4 regions of the Pectobacterium versatile genome follow, and region 1 is predicted to be linked to each of the others. Evidence: predicted binding sites of a transcription regulator. Region 1 holds the regulator's gene; each other region holds the start of a gene.
The links. Region 1 encodes CRP, which controls carbon source genes, mostly activating them, when cyclic AMP is high. Its sites were predicted from a motif close to ATGTGANNNNNNTCACAT; they were not measured.
Positions count from the first base shown of each region.

Region 2: the regulator CRP is predicted to act here: its motif matches at 3,327-3,344, upstream of garD (galactarate dehydratase).
Region 3: the regulator CRP is predicted to act here: its motif matches at 1,690-1,707, upstream of EIP93_RS09935 (2-hydroxycarboxylate transporter family protein).
Region 4: the regulator CRP is predicted to act here: its motif matches at 3,305-3,322, upstream of msrB (peptide-methionine (R)-S-oxide reductase MsrB).

Region 1 covers NZ_CP034276.1:4,456,448-4,460,887, reverse strand. The annotation lists gene EIP93_RS20245 (aminodeoxychorismate synthase component II) at 480-1,055, shown strand; gene argD (bifunctional acetylornithine/succinyldiaminopimelate transaminase) at 1,175-2,401, shown strand; gene crp (cAMP-activated global transcriptional regulator CRP) at 2,544-3,176, opposite strand; gene EIP93_RS20230 (OsmC family protein) at 3,550-3,957, shown strand; gene EIP93_RS20225 (phosphoribulokinase) at 3,997-4,440, opposite strand, start outside.
Region 2 covers NZ_CP034276.1:3,963,619-3,968,058, reverse strand. The annotation lists gene EIP93_RS18000 (methyl-accepting chemotaxis protein) at 1-918, opposite strand, end outside; gene garD (galactarate dehydratase) at 1,584-3,158, opposite strand; gene EIP93_RS17990 (MFS transporter) at 3,702-4,440, shown strand, end outside.
Region 3 covers NZ_CP034276.1:2,186,764-2,191,203, reverse strand. The annotation lists gene EIP93_RS09940 (fumarylacetoacetate hydrolase family protein) at 1-25, opposite strand, end outside; gene EIP93_RS09935 (2-hydroxycarboxylate transporter family protein) at 263-1,633, opposite strand; gene EIP93_RS09930 (ATP-binding protein) at 2,053-3,648, shown strand; gene EIP93_RS09925 (response regulator) at 3,741-4,440, shown strand, end outside.
Region 4 covers NZ_CP034276.1:2,430,967-2,435,406, reverse strand. The annotation lists gene sppA (signal peptide peptidase SppA) at 1-449, shown strand, start outside; gene ansA (asparaginase) at 618-1,637, shown strand; gene pncA (bifunctional nicotinamidase/pyrazinamidase) at 1,657-2,304, shown strand; gene EIP93_RS11030 (YeaC family protein) at 2,357-2,635, opposite strand; gene msrB (peptide-methionine (R)-S-oxide reductase MsrB) at 2,768-3,187, opposite strand; gene gapA (glyceraldehyde-3-phosphate dehydrogenase) at 3,532-4,440, shown strand, end outside.

The DNA of each region.
Region 1 (4,440 bases):
ATCTATTTTAAATAGAAACTAATTTCCATTTAAATCATTTAAATTCATAGTGTTGTGTTTTTTAATCTTTGTTGTTTCAATCTGGATTCTTTATTTTTTATCCATTTGATATGCGTGGTTTATTCGCTTGTTGAGCGATTGTGATCGCCATCAAAAAATATCATTTTAGAAATGATCCCTTTAGTTTTTCTTTCTTTTAAAAAAAATGAATTAATTCATAGGCGGTTTTTTCTTATTATTTTTTTTGTTAAAAATAATTTCAAGGTAATCGTTTACTGTGAATTGGGATAATAAATAAGGCCTATTAATAAAGATGTTTACTGATGAAATAAATGATTTATGATCGATAAAATTATTACCATGCTAATTTCTTAAACAGCGAGATCGCCACCTTTGTCTTTGATGGTGACGAGGGGTGGGTACCTGACGCGGATTTCATGTATGTTAGTACGGCTTTTCCGACTAACAGTGCAATGACTATGCTGCTAATTATCGATAACTACGACTCCTTTACCTACAACCTTTACCAATACTTTTGTGAGCTTGGCGCACAGGTCGTGGTGAAGCGTAATGATGAACTGACGCTGCGCGAGATTGAACGGCTTGCGCCTGAGCGATTGGTCATTTCACCTGGCCCTTGTACGCCGGATGAGGCGGGCATTTCACTGGCTGCTATCCGTCACTTTGCCGATAAACTGCCTATTCTGGGCGTGTGTCTTGGTCATCAGGCGATGGGGCAGGCGTTCGGCGCGCGTGTGGTGCGAGCACGGCAGGTCATGCACGGGAAAACCTCAGCGATTGCGCATAGCGACACGGGGGTTTTCACGGGGTTGGCTCAGCCTTTGACGGTCACCCGTTATCATTCGCTCATTATTGATGCCGCCTCACTACCCGATTGCTTTGAAGTCACGGCTTGGAGCGAACATGAAGGAAAGCGTGATGAGATTATGGGGATCCGCCATCGCGCATTGCCGCTGGAAGGGGTGCAATTTCACCCAGAGAGCATTCTTAGTCAGCAAGGGCATCAGCTTTTGGATAATTTCCTTAAAATTTAGCCATATAGAAAGTTATTCTCTTCAGTAGCTGATTTAATATTGCCTGAAATTGATTTTTTATGCATATTTATTGACTATATTTTCATTCCGACATGATGGACAGCAGAGTGAGGCAGCAAATGGCAGCAGAGCAGAAAGCAGTGACACGGGATACTCACGATAAAGTGATTTTGCCGGTTTATGCACCCGCGAAGTTTGTACCTGTGAAAGGTAAAGGGAGCCGCGTCTGGGATCAGGAAGGCCGCGAGTATATCGATTTCTCCGGCGGTATTGCGGTTACGGCGCTGGGCCATTGCCATCCTGCACTGGTTAGCGCGTTGCAGCAGCAGGGTGAAACGCTGTGGCACACCAGCAATATTTTCACTAATGAGCCTGCGCTACGCCTCGCTAGCAAATTGATTGATGCCACTTTTGCCGATCGCGTGTTCTTTGTTAACTCCGGCGCTGAGGCTAACGAAGCCGCCTTTAAACTGGCGCGTCACTATGCGGTTAAACGCCATAGTCCGTATAAAACCAAGATCATCGCCTTCTACAATGCGTTCCATGGCCGGACGCTGTTCACCGTCTCGGTTGGCGGACAGCCTAAATATGCTGATGGTTTCGGGCCTAAGCCTGCGGACATTGTCCATGTTCCCTTCAACGATCTGGCTGCGGTAAAAGCGGTGATGGACGATCACACCTGTGCGGTCGTGCTGGAGCCGATTCAAGGCGAGGGCGGAATTACGCCTGCGACGCCTGAGTTTTTACAAGGTGTGCGCGATCTGTGCGATCAACACAAAGCGCTGCTGGTATTTGATGAAGTGCAGAGTGGGATGGGGCGTACCGGTAAATTATTCAGCTACATGCACTACGGTATTACGCCGGATATTCTCACAACGGCTAAAGCATTGGGCGGCGGGTTCCCGATTAGCGCGATGCTGACGACGGAAGAGATCGCATCAGCCATGACGGTTGGGGTACACGGCACGACCTATGGCGGCAACCCGTTGGCCTGTGCGGTGGCGGAAGCCGCGCTGGATATCATTAACACGCCGGACGTGTTGTCGGGCGTGGCGGATCGTCACGATCGCTTTGTCAGTGAGCTTGAGAAAATCAATCAGCAGTACGGTGTATTCGAACAGGTTCGCGGTATGGGGCTGCTGCTGGGTGCAGAACTGAAACCGCAATGGCACGGTCGCGCGGGCGAGTTCCTGGCTGCCGCAACGGCTCAGGGGCTTATGGTACTGATGGCTGGGCCTAACGTGATCCGCTTTGTACCGTCTTTGATCATTGATGAAGACGATATTGCGCAGGGGATGGCGAAGTTCGCCAAAGCCGTCGCGCAGGTCGTTAACGCAGCAAACTGATTAGACATAAAAAAACGTAGGGAACGTTTTTCAACGTTGCGTTAGCAACGGCCCGAAGGGTGGCGAGCAGGAAGCTCGCCATAAAAAAAGCGTGAGGCCGAGGCTTCACGCTTTTTTATTGGTAGGGTACAGCGACAGGGGTTTAGCGAGTGCCGTAAACGACAATCGTTTTACCGTGTGCAGAGATCAGGTTCTGGTCTTCTAACATTTTCAGAATGCGGCCCACGGTTTCACGCGAGCAGCCAACGATTTGCCCAATTTCCTGACGGGTAATTTTAATTTGCATGCCATCTGGATGCGTCATGGCATCAGGTTGTTTGGCCAGGTTGAGTAGGGTTTGGGCAATACGGCCGGTCACATCAAGGAAGGCGAGGTTGCCGACTTTCTCAGAGGTAACCTGAAGTCTGCTTGCCATTTGCGCAGACAGACGCATGAGAATATCCGGGTTAACCTGGATGAGCTGGCGGAATTTTTTATAGGAAATTTCAGCCACTTCACAAGCGGTTTTTGCCCGAACCCAGGCACTGCGTTCCTGACCTTCTTCAAACAGGCCGAGCTCGCCGATAAAATCGCCCTGATTGAGGTAGGAGAGGATCATTTCCTTGCCTTCTTCATCTTTGATTAGCACTGCGACAGAGCCTTTCACGATGTAGTAAAGCGTTTCTGCTTTTTCACCTTGGTGAATCAGCGTGCTCTTCGATGGATACTTGTGAATATGACAATGGGAAAGGAACCATTCGAGAGTTGGGTCTGTTTGCGGTTTGCCGAGAACCATTCGCTATCATCCTCTGTTGTAATTCACTGCGCAAATTACAGGGGTCAGAGTTCCCTGTACGGCGTGTTTAACTGCTAAAAAATAAAATTCAGTCTAGGCAGAATGACGTCAGGGAATATACTGGAACCACTGTACCCTTGATTTTCCGGTTGCTGCCTTGCCGCATCGTAAACGTGGCTGGGTATATCTGGCCACGTAATCATCTTCTTCGTTTCTGGGTTTGTCCAGAAAAGGTCTATTCTATTTTCGTTTTAACACAGCTTTAAGGATGTGTCTTGTGTTGTCTCGCTTCAGCATGACAAAGCTCTGATTAACGCTGGTTTTTGTACAGTAACGATATAAATTTTCAAAAAATTTTTAGTGGAGAGGCATCATGCAGGCTCGGGTAAAATGGGTTGAAGGCTTAACGTTTTTGGGCGAATCCGCATCAGGGCATCAGATATTGATGGACGGCAATTCTGGCGATAAAGCGCCCAGTCCGATGGAAATGGTATTGATGTCCGTAGGAGGATGCAGCGCGATTGACGTGGTGTCGATTCTGCAAAAAGGTCGCAACGATGTGGCGGATTGTGAGGTGAAATTAACGTCAGAGCGTCGGTCTGACGCGCCGCGTTTATTTACCCACATCAATCTGCATTTTATCGTGACGGGAAAAGGACTGACTGACAAAGTTGTTGAGCGAGCTGTCGCCCTGTCGGCGGAAAAGTACTGTTCTGTGGCACTGATGCTGGGCAAAGCCGTTGAGGTGACGCACAGCCACGAAGTTAGGGTGCTGGAGTAATTTCTTTCTCTGGGCACGACGCTGCCGTGCCCGTTTAGCTTATTCGATCGTTTTCCCTTCGATTAACCGCTGCACCAGCGGTGCCATGATTAATTCCATCGCCAACCCCATCTTCCCGCCGGGAACGACCAGCGTGTTGATATGGGAGATAAATGAACCCTGCAACATGGCGAGCAGATAGGGATAATCAATATTATCCAATCCCTGAAAGTGAATCACGACGAAGCTTTCGTCCAGTGAGGGAATCGACTTGGCGGCGAACGGGTTGGAGGTGTCCACGGTAGGCACGCGCTGGAAGTTGATGTGTGTGCGAGAGAACTGCGGCGTTATGTAGGTGATGTAGTCTTCCATCGAGCGGACGACGGAATCCATCACCGCTTCACGCGAATGGCCGCGCTCATTGACGTCACGAATCAGCTTTTGGATCCATTCCAGGTTGACGATTGGCACCACGCCGACGAGCAAATCGACATGCTGTGCCAC
Region 2 (4,440 bases), 490 kb from region 1:
AATTTCTTCAATGGCGGCGGCAGTCTGTTGCAGATTGGCCGATGTCTCTTCCGTGCGGGTATTCAGATCGACATTGTTTTCCGCCAGCTTATGACTGACGTTGGTGATGCCGTTTACCTGTGTACTGACGTCGTCGACAAGCGAATGCAGGTTCAGGGCAAACTGGTTAACAGAGCGGAGAAGCAAGCCAATTTCGTCGACCCGGTTCAGGTGGACATGCTTTACTTTACGGCCCGATACCACATGCTGAGCCTGCTTTAGTATCATCCTGATTGGCTGTGCAATTTGCTTTTGCAGAAACTGATCCATGATGACGATGAGTAACAGCGTCATTGCCAGCAGCCACAGCGGATTCATGCCGCTGAAAGCAAGCAGTGCTGGAATGAGGCCCACCGCCAGTACTGCGAAGCGCAAGCGCCAGCGGACTGACAATTTCTGCAAGAGCGACAGTGGCGAAAAGAGTCCAGTGCGAACGACTAATCCTTTGTAGAACTTACGGCTGCCCGCCTGTTTTTTCTGCACTGCGCTATACAGCGTTTCGGCATACTTGATTTCTTCGGCGCTGGGCGTGTTACGCACCGAAATATAGCCTGCGAGCTGCTCCTGCTGGTAGACCGGCGTAACGTTGGCGCGAACCCAGTAGTGGTCACCGTTGTTGCGACGGTTTTTCACTAATCCGGTCCAGCTATCGCCTTGTTTCAACGTAAACCACATGTCGGCATAGGCTTCCACGGGCATGTCGGGATGGCGCACAATATTGTGAGGCTGGTTGATGAGCTGCTCTTCGGAAAAACCGCTAACCGTAATGAAGGCAGAGTTGGCATAGGTAATGTGGCTGTGAATATTTGTCGTGGACATCAATATGGTGTCCATGTCTAACAGATACTCCTGCTGTGTAACAGGTGTATTCAATCTCATTAGAAACCCCGGCGTACGTATCCCGCTCAGTTTCCAGGTTCAGCCACGCTGGCCGCTTTTCTCGTCTCTGCTGCTCTGTTTATTACAGAGGCTGAAACGCAGTGTCGCTGCCGAATGGTTAGTCCCGTGAAATCTGTCAGGCATATTGCTGTGTAAATATTCAAGTTATTCAAATGGGTATACTGAAATTTTTTGGGTGGCTTACTCATTTATATAAAATAATGTTATGCATTATTTATGAGCGGGCTATTGACCCTATATTGTGCGTGATGGAGATTTTGTAACTGTATTTTTGTAACAAATATGTCATCAGTGTTAGCACGCTTTTTCAGCACGCGTAAATCTATGATGAGGACGATTATCTGTCAATTGATTCATTTTATTGGCAATAAATAATTGGTAAAAAATGATTAAAAATAGGCGGGGATTAAAATAGGGATTTTTCTTAAAAGGTGTTTTAGAATTGATGAAGGTGACGCTAAGAAGAATGACTTGTTAAGTTTTTTTTATCTTTTCTTTGCGCGAATGAAATTAAATGTTGCTGCCCTGCTGTTTATTCTTTTAATTACGGCCTTTCTTCCATTTTTATTGACGCTGAATTTATTGCAGATCAAATAACGCTATCCGCAGACCAGATAATGATTCTGGCCTGCGGAGAAAGATAATCAGGTTACTGGCGCCGGATTGAAAACGGCCAGTGCGTTATGCAGCCCCCACTGATCGGACCAGGTTTTTTTCCTGCCGCTGGCGATATCCAAAATGAAGTGGAAAAGCTGCCAGCCTACGTCTTCGATCGTGGCCTCTCCGGTAGCAATGGTTCCGGCATCAATATCCATCAGATCGTGCCAGCGGTTTGCCAATGCGGTTCGGGTCGCCATTTTGATCACAGGGACAGCCAGCAGGCCATAAGGGGTACCGCGACCGGTGGTGAAGACCTGCACGGTGATACCGGAAGCAAGCTGCTGGGTGCCGCACACGAAATCACTGGCTGGCGTTGCGGCGTAAATCAGCCCGCGTTTGGTTGGACGCTGACCGGGGGACAGGACTTCGACAATCGCGCTGGTGCCGGATTTGGCGATGGAGCCGAGCGCTTTTTCCACCACGTTCGCGAGGCCACCTTTTTTGTTGCCCGGCGATGGGTTGGCGCTACGATCGGTCTGGCCGCTGTCGAGGTAGTTATCGTACCAGGCCATTTCTTCCAGCAGGCGTTTACCGACTTCTTCATTGATGACGCGCGGCGTCAACAGATGAATGGCATCGCGTACTTCGGTCACTTCGGAGAACATGACGGTCGCGCCGCAGCGAACCAAGAGGTCGGATGCAAAACCAACGGCAGGGTTCGCGGTGACGCCGGAGAAAGCATCGCTGCCGCCACACTGCATGCCGACAACCAGCTCAGAGGCCGGACAGGTTTCACGCTGACGTTTGTTCAACCGTTGCAGGTGCTTGTCTGCCATCGTCAGAATGTCATCCACCATCGATCTGAAACCAACATGGTGTTCATCCTGCAAGCGGACAATGCTGGTGTCGTCGAGGGAGATGGCTTGTACATCAGGCGTCCCTTCCAGCAGGCGCTCCGGCTGTAATTTTTCACAGCCCAGGCCGACCACCAGTATCTCGCCGCCAAAATTCGGGTTCAGCGCCAGATTGTGAATGGTACGGATGGGAACCACCGCAGCAGGGGCATTGATTGCCACGCCACAGCCATAAAGATGGTTGAGTGCGACCACGCCATCCACATTGGGATATCTCGGCAATAAGTCTCGCTCGATAATTTTGACGACATAGTCCACCACGCCCGCGACGCAGTGCACGCTGGTGGTAATGCCCAACAGGTTTTTCGTACCTACGCTGCCATCGGCGTTGCGGTAACCTTCAAAGGTGTAGCCTTCCAGCGCAGGCAGCGTGGGGGGGATTTTGGTCGCCAGCGGCAGGGTTTCCAGCGCGGGAGCCTGAGGCAACTCGACCAGAGATTCATCGATCCAGCTTCCTTTGGCAATATCACGCAGCGCATACCCGATAATTTCACCATAGCGGATGATGGCGCCTGATTTGGCGATATCCACAAGCGCCACTTTGTGACCTTGCGGAACATGCTCAATTAATTCCAGATCATCATTAAAACGGGTTCCGGCACGTAAGCCATTATTATTAACAACAATGGCAACATTATCAGAATCGTGGACCTTAATATAAAGTGGCTGCTCTTGTGCAGCATTACTTTCTGATTTATCTGACATGATGCAAGCCTTTATTATTGGTTTATCAGAAACACGGTGGTAACTATTACCACGCTATTACTTCATTGCTCGCTAATGAGTATACGTGAGGTTCCCTTCTCGTACATTATGCAATTGACCTAAGCCAGCGCTTTTTGTTTCTGATTTATCAGGCGAAGACCCAATTTTTGGTGAGTTTGATCACATTCTTCCGGCGCACGGTTTTTAAGTCAGAAATGAAAATAATGTGTATGAATGTAAAAAGAGAATAGCGGCGTTTTTCGTGAAACACCTCGCACTATATAGGGCAAGTGCACCAACATATTCAAAAGGACATTTTTAATGTTGTGCTTTTAGCTAGTGAGCCGTCAGTGGGTAAAAATTATAATGTTCCTGCGAGTTGAAGATGTCAGCTAATTACTCTGATGCTATATAGCCTGGCTATTCGCAAAAAAAATAAAAATGGGAATGTTAACTATCCACTGATCTTCATTCTGATAACCCTACACCGTTATCTGTTATTCGGAATGAATGAGCGAACCGCGATTGAAGCAGGAGTTCATCATGAATACAGTAAGCTCAGCAGCTGGCGCGATACAAAAGAGAACAAACGCCCGCTACTGGATTGTCGTGATGTTGTTTATTGTCACGTCATTTAACTATGGGGACCGCGCAACCTTGTCCATTGCTGGTTCAGCAATGTCTAAGGAAATTGGGCTGGATGCGGTGGGGATGGGCTATATCTTCTCTGCTTTCTCCTGGGCATATGTTATTGGGCAAATACCCGGAGGCTGGCTGCTCGATCGTTTTGGTTCAAAGAAAGTCTACTTCTATAGTATTTTTACCTGGTCGATTTTTACCTTATTACAAGGTTTTGTCGATATCTTCAGCGGTGCGGGCATCGTCATTTCCCTGTTCTTGCTGCGCTTTATGGTTGGTTTGTGTGAATCACCCTCCTTCCCGGGGAATAGCCGAATTGTAGCGGCCTGGTTCCCTGCACAAGAGCGCGGTACTGCTGTCGCGATATTCAACTCGGCACAATACTTCGCTACCGTGATTTTTGCTCCGATCATGGGCTGGCTGGTACACGCCGTGGGTTGGGCGCATGTGTTCTGGTTCATGGGCGGATTGGGGATCATTCTGAGCTTTGTCTGGCTGAAAGTGATCCACGATCCTAAAGATCACCCTAGCGTGAATCAGGCAGAACTGGATTACATCGAGGCCGGTGGCGCACTGATCAATATGGATGCCAAAGGGTCGAAGAAAGCGACTGAGAAGGGTGAAAAATGGCACCAGATCAAGC
Region 3 (4,440 bases), 2.3 Mb from region 1:
TATAACGATAGCTTGCAAGTTTCATAATATTTCCTGTGCAAAATAAACCCACGCGCATTGGCGGTTTTTATTTCGTTAACTCAACACATTTTCAACGTAATATTTATATACCCTAAATAATTCGAGTTTCAGGAAGGCGGCAAGAGAGCGAATCCCGATGAACTTACTCAAGTAAGTGATTCGGGTGAGTGAACGCAGTCAACGCACATGCAACTTGAAGTATGACGGGTATAGCTCAGCGCTTTTTATTTTCTGAATGACATCAGACTAAAAAGTTGGCGAGCACCAGCAGTGATATCGAAACGTTAATCGCACCGCCGATACGCGTAGCAATCTGCGCGAATGGCATCAGCACCATACGGTTACCTGCCGTCAGAATCGCAACGTCACCTGTACCGCCCTGTCCGCTCTGGCAGCAGGAAATAATGGCAACATCAATCGGGTGCATACCTATTTTTCTACCCACAAAGAAGCCAGTTGCGACCAGCGTCACTACGGTAGAAATAATCACCAGCAGGTTTTGAATCGTAAAAGCGTTCACCAATTCCTGCCACGGTGTAATCGCCACGCCAACGGCAAACAGAATCGGATACGTCACAGAGGTCTGGAAGAACTTGTAAACGACCTGAGAACCTTCCAGCATTTTCGGTGAAACACCGTGAGCCAGTTTCACCAACACCGCAGCGAACAGCATGCCAACTGGTGCAGGCAGGCCAATGACTTTGTGGCCAAGCATACCCACCATATACAGCAGGATTGCCAGCAGAGCGCCAGAGGCAATCGTCGTGACGTCAGCTTTGCCGCTAAAGGCAGAAGCCGGTGTGCTGCTTGCGCCACCGCCCAGATTATTGTCTTTATTCGGCATCAGTTCGCCTTCACCGGTCAGGTGTGGAAAGCGTTTACCCAACTGATTCAGAACACCGGCAAGGATGATCGCGGTCAGGCTACCCAACATCACGATAGGCAAGACGCGCCCCAGTGCAACGCCCTGATCCATATGCAGAATCGTGGCATAGCCGATAGACAACGGGATAGCACCTTCACCCACCCCGCCCGCCATAATCGGCAGAATCAGGAAGAAGAAGATTTGGAACGGATCCAGGCCGAGCGCAATACCGACGCCCATGCCCACCAGCATGCCGGCTATTTCACCGCACAGCATAGGGAAGAAAATACGCAGGAAGCCCTGAATCAACGTCTGCCGATTCATACTCATGATGCTGCCGACAATAATGCAGCAGATGTAGAGATACAAGATGTTGGTACTTTTATAGAATTTGGTCGTGGATTCAACGACAACGTCCGGCAGCAGGCCGTAATGCACCATCGCCGAGGGGATAAAGGTCGCACAGATTGCCGCCGCCCCCATCTTGCCGATAATCGGCAGACGTTTACCAAATTCACCGCAGGCAAACCCGAAGAATGCCAGCGTCGCCACCATCACGACGATGTCGCTCGGCAACTTGCCACTCAGGCAGTCGATGCCGATTAATACCCCCGCCAACACAAAGAGCGGCACTGGGATAATACCTACTTTATAGGTATCCAGAACGTGCCACCATTTTTCCTTTAATGAGGCCTTCCCAGCCGCCTCATTATTTACCACAATATATGAATCATCAGTCGTGCTCATAACTCTGTCCCCGTTTTATTTTGTCCGCGAATGATAGGGGTCGGGCACCTATTATTATGTGATTCCCTTCAAATTAAAAAACGAGTTTTAAAGGCGTTTATGGTTTTTATGGTTTATATTTAAAAATCGTTTATTACGCAGGCAGTTAGCTGATTTTACGCTCAAAATAAACTTTATGGTTTCTATGGAGTTTATGGTTTTTATTTCCTAAAATTGACTATGTTGATAAAACGTAATTAAGTTGTTTATTAAAGAAAACAGATGCGTTTAATTTTATCTGTTTATTACTGCCATCGTATTGGTGACAACCTATTTAAACGTGTTATTGCTCACAAGTTTTTTCCTCTCAGTCCATTCTTATTACCATTCGTGATAAATTCATCAGCTATTTTTCGTTCACCGGCAGGTTACCGCACATCATGAGAGTAAGACTTTCCTTTCATATCAAATTATTTATCTATTTGATCGTCTTCTTCTCTTCGTTACTTCTAATGACGGGTATTTATTATTACCACGATATCGATAAGCAGCTGTATTCCGAGCTGGGTACTCGAGCGCAGGTACAGGCCAGAGAAATCGCCATCATCCCGTCCTTGATTGAGTCGGTGAAGCATAAAGACATCAAGCAGATCAGCACGCTCCTTCAACAATTGAAGCTGCGCAGCGACGCCAGCTATATCGTGATCGGGGATGATCAGGCGCATCACCTGTTTCATTCTGAAGATGCCAGTCTTGTTGGTACGCAAATGGTGGGCGGTGATAACGTTGAGGTACTCGCCGGGAAAAGCACTATCACCGTGCGCCGGGGCGGCATTGGCATCTCACTGCGCAGCAAAGCACCGATTGTGGCTGATGGTCAGGTTATTGGTATTGTCTCCGTCGGCTATCTGAAAACCCATATCGACAACCTGACGTTCAGTAAACTGGCGCATATCCTGCTGGCGATTCTGGCGATGTTTGTCGCGCTGTTTATCTTTTCCTGGTGGTTCTCGCGTAATCTGAAGAAACAGATGTTTGGCCTCGAACCTCTTGAGATTCGTATGCTGGTCAGGCAGCAGAAGGCGCTGCTCGAATCGATCTACGAAGGGGTGATCGCCATCGATAAGCAGCACCGCATTGCCGCCATTAACCATGCCGCCAAAGAAATCCTCGGGCTGAACGAACCTTCCTATCTGTTGCGTGGCAAGCCGATTGATACCGTCATTAAACCCGTCCCCTTCTTCTCCGGCGAGGCCATGTGGAACAGCGACACCCACGATGAGATCTGCCGGTTTAACCACGCCACCGTGATTGCCAGCCGGGTGCGGATCATGCTGGAGGATGAGCTTCAGGGCTGGGTCATCAGCTTCCGCAGTAAAAATGATATTCACACGCTTAGCATGCAGCTCAGTCAGGTGAAACGTTACGCGAATAGCCTGCGCATTCTGCGTCATGAGCAGTTGAACTGGACCGCGACACTAGCTGGGCTCCTGCATCTAAAACGCTATGACGAAGCCATCAGATATATTGAGGCGCAGTCGGAAAGCGCGCAGGTGGTGCTGGATTTTGTTTCGCGTCGCTTCTGTTCGCCCGCTCTGTGTGGGCTGCTACTGGGCAAGTACGCGACGGCACGGGAAAAAGGCATTGAGATTGTTTTCGACCCGCGCTGCCAGCTCACCCACATTCCACCTGCGCTGAGTGAAACGGAACTGATGTCCATCATTGGTAATTTGCTGGATAACGCGATGGAAGCCACATTAGCCACCACTGCGCCACATTATCCTGTCGAGGTGTACATCTATAACAGCGACCAAGAGCTGGTCATCGAAGTCGCCGATCAGGGAACGGGTATCGATCCCGCCATTGCCGATAGCCTGTTTGAAATGGGCGTGACCAGTAAAACACAGGGCGATCACGGGCTGGGGCTGCATTTGGTCGCCAGTTACGTCAATCAGGCTCAGGGAATGATCGAAGTCTCGGCCAACCAGCCGAAGGGCAGCATATTTTCCCTATTTATTCCGATGTCCCCCCAATAATTTGAGCGGCAGCGTATTGAACAACGCACAGGCCGCTTGAGGTATAACGGACACACTATTTTATAATTCAGAGACTAACAGGGATTCACACCATGCAGCACACTGAACATTTCGATGTCTTAATCGTTGAAGATGAAAGTAAGCTGGCAAATATTCATGCTGAATTTATTGAGAAACATTTCAATCTGCGTGTCGTCGGGATTGCCGCTACGCTTTTTGAAGCCAAAAAGCTCCTTCAGCAGCACAGGCCACGCCTGATCCTGCTGGATAACTATTTGCCTGACGGCGAAGGGGTTTCGCTGATTGAAAGCCAACTGCTCAAAGGGATGGATTGTTCCGTCATCTTTATTACCGCCGCCAGCGATATGAATACCTGCGCTCAGGCGATTCGCTGCGGGGCCTTTGACTACATTATCAAACCGCTCTCCTACCCACGGCTGCGCTCTTCGCTGGAGCGATTTATTCAATTCGTAAAAACTCAGCACACCTACAAAATTGTCGATCAGCAAAACGTCGATATTCTCTATCAGCTGCAATCGTCCGGCTCTGCCTCCTCCTCATCAGCAAAAGGCATTGAAGAGAACACGCTGGGGTTGATCAAGCAGATTTTTGCCAACGATGGCGGCGATACGCTCTACTCTGTCGATGAAATCGTCGAAAAAACGGGGCTCAGTAAAACGACGGCGCGTCGCTATCTGGAGTTCTGCGTTGAAAACCAGTTCCTCGACATCGAAATGCGTTACGGCAAGATTGGTCACCCACGTCGGCTGTATCGTACCAAAAGCACCCACT
Region 4 (4,440 bases), 2.0 Mb from region 1:
CGCCTGAATTCTCCCAGATGATGCAGTTGAGTATCGAACGCGGTTATAAGAATTTCATCGATATCGTGGCGCAGGCTCGTAAGAAAACGCCTGAGCAAATCGATCAGATCGCACAAGGTCACGTCTGGGTCGGTAGCGACGCGAAAGAAAATGGTTTGGTTGATCAGATCGGCGATTTTGATGATGCCGTGAAGAAAGCGGCTGAGCTGGCAAAACTGGGACAGTATCAGTTGAACTGGTATGCCGAACAGCCAGGCCTTCTCGACACGATGCTGAATCAGGTGAACGCTTCCGTTTATGCCCTGCTGCCCGTTGCCGTCCAGTCTATGCTGCCAGCACCGGTCGCACAGTTGGCGGAAGTGGTGCGGTCACAGCCGTCCATCATGAATAACCTGAACGACCCGCAGAACCGGTACGCATTTTGCCTCACCTGCGGAGAAGTCCGGTAGCGTTTGGTCGCTATATGTACCCTAAATAATTCGAGTTGTGTGAAGGAAGCCAACGCACAAACAACTTGAAGTATGACGGGCCTGGCCCGGTAATAGTCATTACTTATGATGATATTACCGGGCTATTTTTCCCTCTATACTTGATTTTTAATCCTGACTCACACCACCATGCGAAAGAAATCCATTTATGTCGCCTATACGGGCGGCACCATCGGTATGCAGCGCTCTGCTAACGGCTATGTACCAGTATCCGGTCATTTACAACAGCAATTGGCAAAAATGCCAGAATTCCACCGTGAAGAGATGCCATCGTTCACGATTCATGAATATGACCCGCTAATCGATTCGTCTGACATGACGCCAGCGGATTGGCAATCCATCGCGGACGATATTCAAGACCACTACGATGATTACGACGGTTTTGTGATTCTGCATGGTACTGACACGATGGCGTTCACCGCATCTGCGCTCTCGTTTATGCTCGAAAACCTTGCCAAGCCGGTTATCGTGACAGGGTCACAAATTCCGTTAGCAGAATTGCGTTCGGACGGCCAGACTAACCTGTTGAACGCGCTATACGTTGCCGCTAATCATCCGATTAATGAAGTCGCCCTCTTCTTCAATAACAAACTGCTGCGCGGCAACCGCACCACCAAAGCCCATGCGGACGGTTTTGATGCCTTCGCCTCCCCCAACTATCCGCCGCTGCTGGAAGCCGGCATCCATATTCGTCGGCTGGCACCGACCGTGGAATGTAGCAACTGTCCGCCGTTGAAAGTGCATCACATTACGCCGCAGCCTATCGGGGTGATTACGATTTATCCTGGCATTTCTGCCGATGTCATCAGCAATTTCCTCCGTCAGCCAGTAAAAGCCCTTATCCTGCGATCCTACGGCGTTGGCAACGCGCCGCAAAGCCCTGGTCTGCTGCACGAGTTACGTGAAGCCTCCGCACGCGGCATTGTGGTCGTCAACCTGACGCAGTGCATTTCCGGCCGCGTGAACATGGGCGGCTATGCGACGGGCAATGCGCTGGCGCATGCGGGCGTCATCAGTGGCTTTGATATGACCGTCGAAGCCGCCTTGACCAAGCTGCATTACTTATTGAGCCAGCAAGACTTAAGCGCCGATGAAATCCGCCAGTTGATGCAGCAGAATCTGCATGGGGAATTGAGCGATAAAGATTGAGTTAATCACGGAGTAGATAATGAAAAAAGCATTGCTATTAGTTGATTTGCAAAATGATTTTTGCCCCGGCGGCGCATTGGCCGTTAACGAAGGCGACCGCGTCATTGACGTTGCCAATCGTGCTATTGAGGCTTGTCTGGACGCTGGCGTCACGGTGATTGCCAGTCAGGATTGGCATCCGGCTAATCACGGCAGCTTTGCGGTTAATGCGAATACCAAGGTCGGAGAACTCGGTGAATTAAACGGATGGCCGCAGATCTGGTGGCCGATTCACTGTGTACAGGGAACCACCGGAGCTGATTTTCACCCAGCGCTTAATCAGTCGGCCATTCAGTGGATCGTACAAAAAGGGACGCAGCCGGAGATCGATAGCTATAGCGCTTTTTTCGATAATGGGCATCGGGTTAAAACCGAATTGGATGCGTGGCTACGCGCTAATCACATCACCCATTTGACGATTCTGGGGCTGGCAACAGATTATTGCGTCAAGTTCAGCGTATTGGATGCCATTGCGCTGGGCTACCACACCGAAGTCCTGGTGGATGGTTGTCGTGGCGTGAATCTTTCTCCTGATGACAGCGAATCTGCGTTACGGGAAATGGCGCAGCGTGGCGCGATACTGACGGATATGACGCAGTTTCTTACTACGGTGTTTTCTGCCCGTTAGCGCGACTGACAACTGAAAATAGCGGCAGCCAATGAGGCTGCCTGCTCACACGTTACGCGTTGGGTTTCAGCGTAATAATGGCGTCAGCGATGTTAAACTCGCGCTTCAACTCCTGCTTGCTCTTCATCACGATTTCGCCATCAGTGCCAATCGTCATGTGCTCAGCCTCTTCGTTATGACGAGCCTGCCACATCATCACCATTTGCAGGCAATTTTCTTTCTGCTCAGCCGTCAACGCGACACCATCTGGCCATTTGCCTAACTCCACCGCCGTGACTAACCGTTGGTAAATTTCTGGCGTCATGGCATCGATCAGATCATTGAGTTCCATATCCGGTTTCTGCTCCGAGAAAGGTCAGATTTATTATTACTGGATTCCAGTTTGTGTAGCGTTTCATCGTAGCTGAATCGTTTAAAGCTAAAACATTATCAGCCTGTCACTGCCACACCTATCGCGGACAGATTACCCGTCAACGCGTTCGCCATCAACGTCGTCGATAAAACTCAGCGAAGCAGAATTCACGCAGTAGCGCTCTCCCGTGGTTTTCGGGCCATCAGGGAAAACGTGCCCCAGATGCGCATCACACTGCCCGCAGCGGATCTCGATGCGGCGCATATTGTGTGAGTCATCTTCCAGATAGCGAATCGCCTCTGAGGAAACAGGCTGATCGAAGCTCGGCCAGCCACAGCCCGAGTCATATTTGCTATCGGAATAAAACAGCGGAGCCTGGCAGCAGAGGCAGTGATAAGCGCCAGTGCGCTTGTTATGCAACAATTTGCCTGAAAACGCAGGCTCCGTACCGCGTTGCTGGGTGACATAGCGCTGCATCTCTGTCAATTCAGTGTTGTCGGACGGGGTATGCGAAGCAGAGTCGTTAGTCATTGGAAGTCTCACAGCGGGTGTTATCAATTCAATTAATCATTGATTATAACAAAAAATTAACAACCTGACAGGCCGTTCTGTCCTAATATTAGGAATGTTATTAGCATGAATATTTAATTGTGATGCACGTCACATATTGAGATAACACAGGCTTTATATGATGCATTCCGCCCTCATATCAGTCTTAGATGTTACTTAGTTACAGGGTCGAGCGGTTTTCGCACAAAGTTTGGTCATAGGTTTGACTTACAGCAACTATTGACACGATTCCGCTTGACGCTCAGCAAGGTTTTTGTAATTTTACAACCAACCTTTTATTCACAAACCAATAGCTGGTGGAATATATGACTATCAAAGTAGGTATCAACGGTTTTGGCCGTATCGGCCGTATTGTTTTTCGCGCTGCACAAGAGCGTTCTGACATCGAGATCGTTGCAATCAACGACCTGTTAGATGCTGAGTACATGGCGTATATGCTGAAGTACGACTCAACTCATGGTCGTTTCGACGGCACCGTTGAAGTTAAAGATGGCCACCTGGTTGTTAACGGCAAAACCATTCGTGTTACTGCAGAGCGCGATCCTGCAAACCTGAAGTGGAACGAAGTCAACGTGGACGTTGTTGCTGAAGCAACTGGCCTGTTCCTGACTGACGAGACTGCACGTAAACACATCGCTGCTGGTGCGAAGAAAGTCGTTCTGACTGGTCCATCTAAAGATGACACCCCGATGTTCGTTATGGGCGTAAACCACAAAACTTACGCAGGTCAGGAAATCGTTTCTAACGCATCTTGTACCACTAACTGCTTGGCACCGCTGGCAAAAGTTATCAACGACAACTTCGGTATCGTCGAAGCACTGATGACCACTGTTCACGCAACCACTGCAACGCAGAAAACTGTTGATGGCCCGTCTCACAAAGACTGGCGCGGCGGCCGTGGCGCAGCACAGAACATCATCCCATCTTCTACCGGTGCTGCTAAAGCAGTAGGTAAAGTGATTCCTGAGCTGAACGGCAAACTGACTGGTATGGCGTTCCGCGTTCCTACCCCGAACGTTTCTGTTGTTGACCTGACTGCACGTCTGGAAAAACCAGCGTCTTACAAAGAAATTTGTGCAGCAATCAAAGCCGCTTCTGAAGGCGAGCTGAAAGGCGTTCTGGGCTACACCGAAGACGAAGTGGTTTCTACCGATTTCAACGGTGAAAAACTGACTTCCGTATTCGATGCTAAAGCCGGTATCGCACTGAGCGAT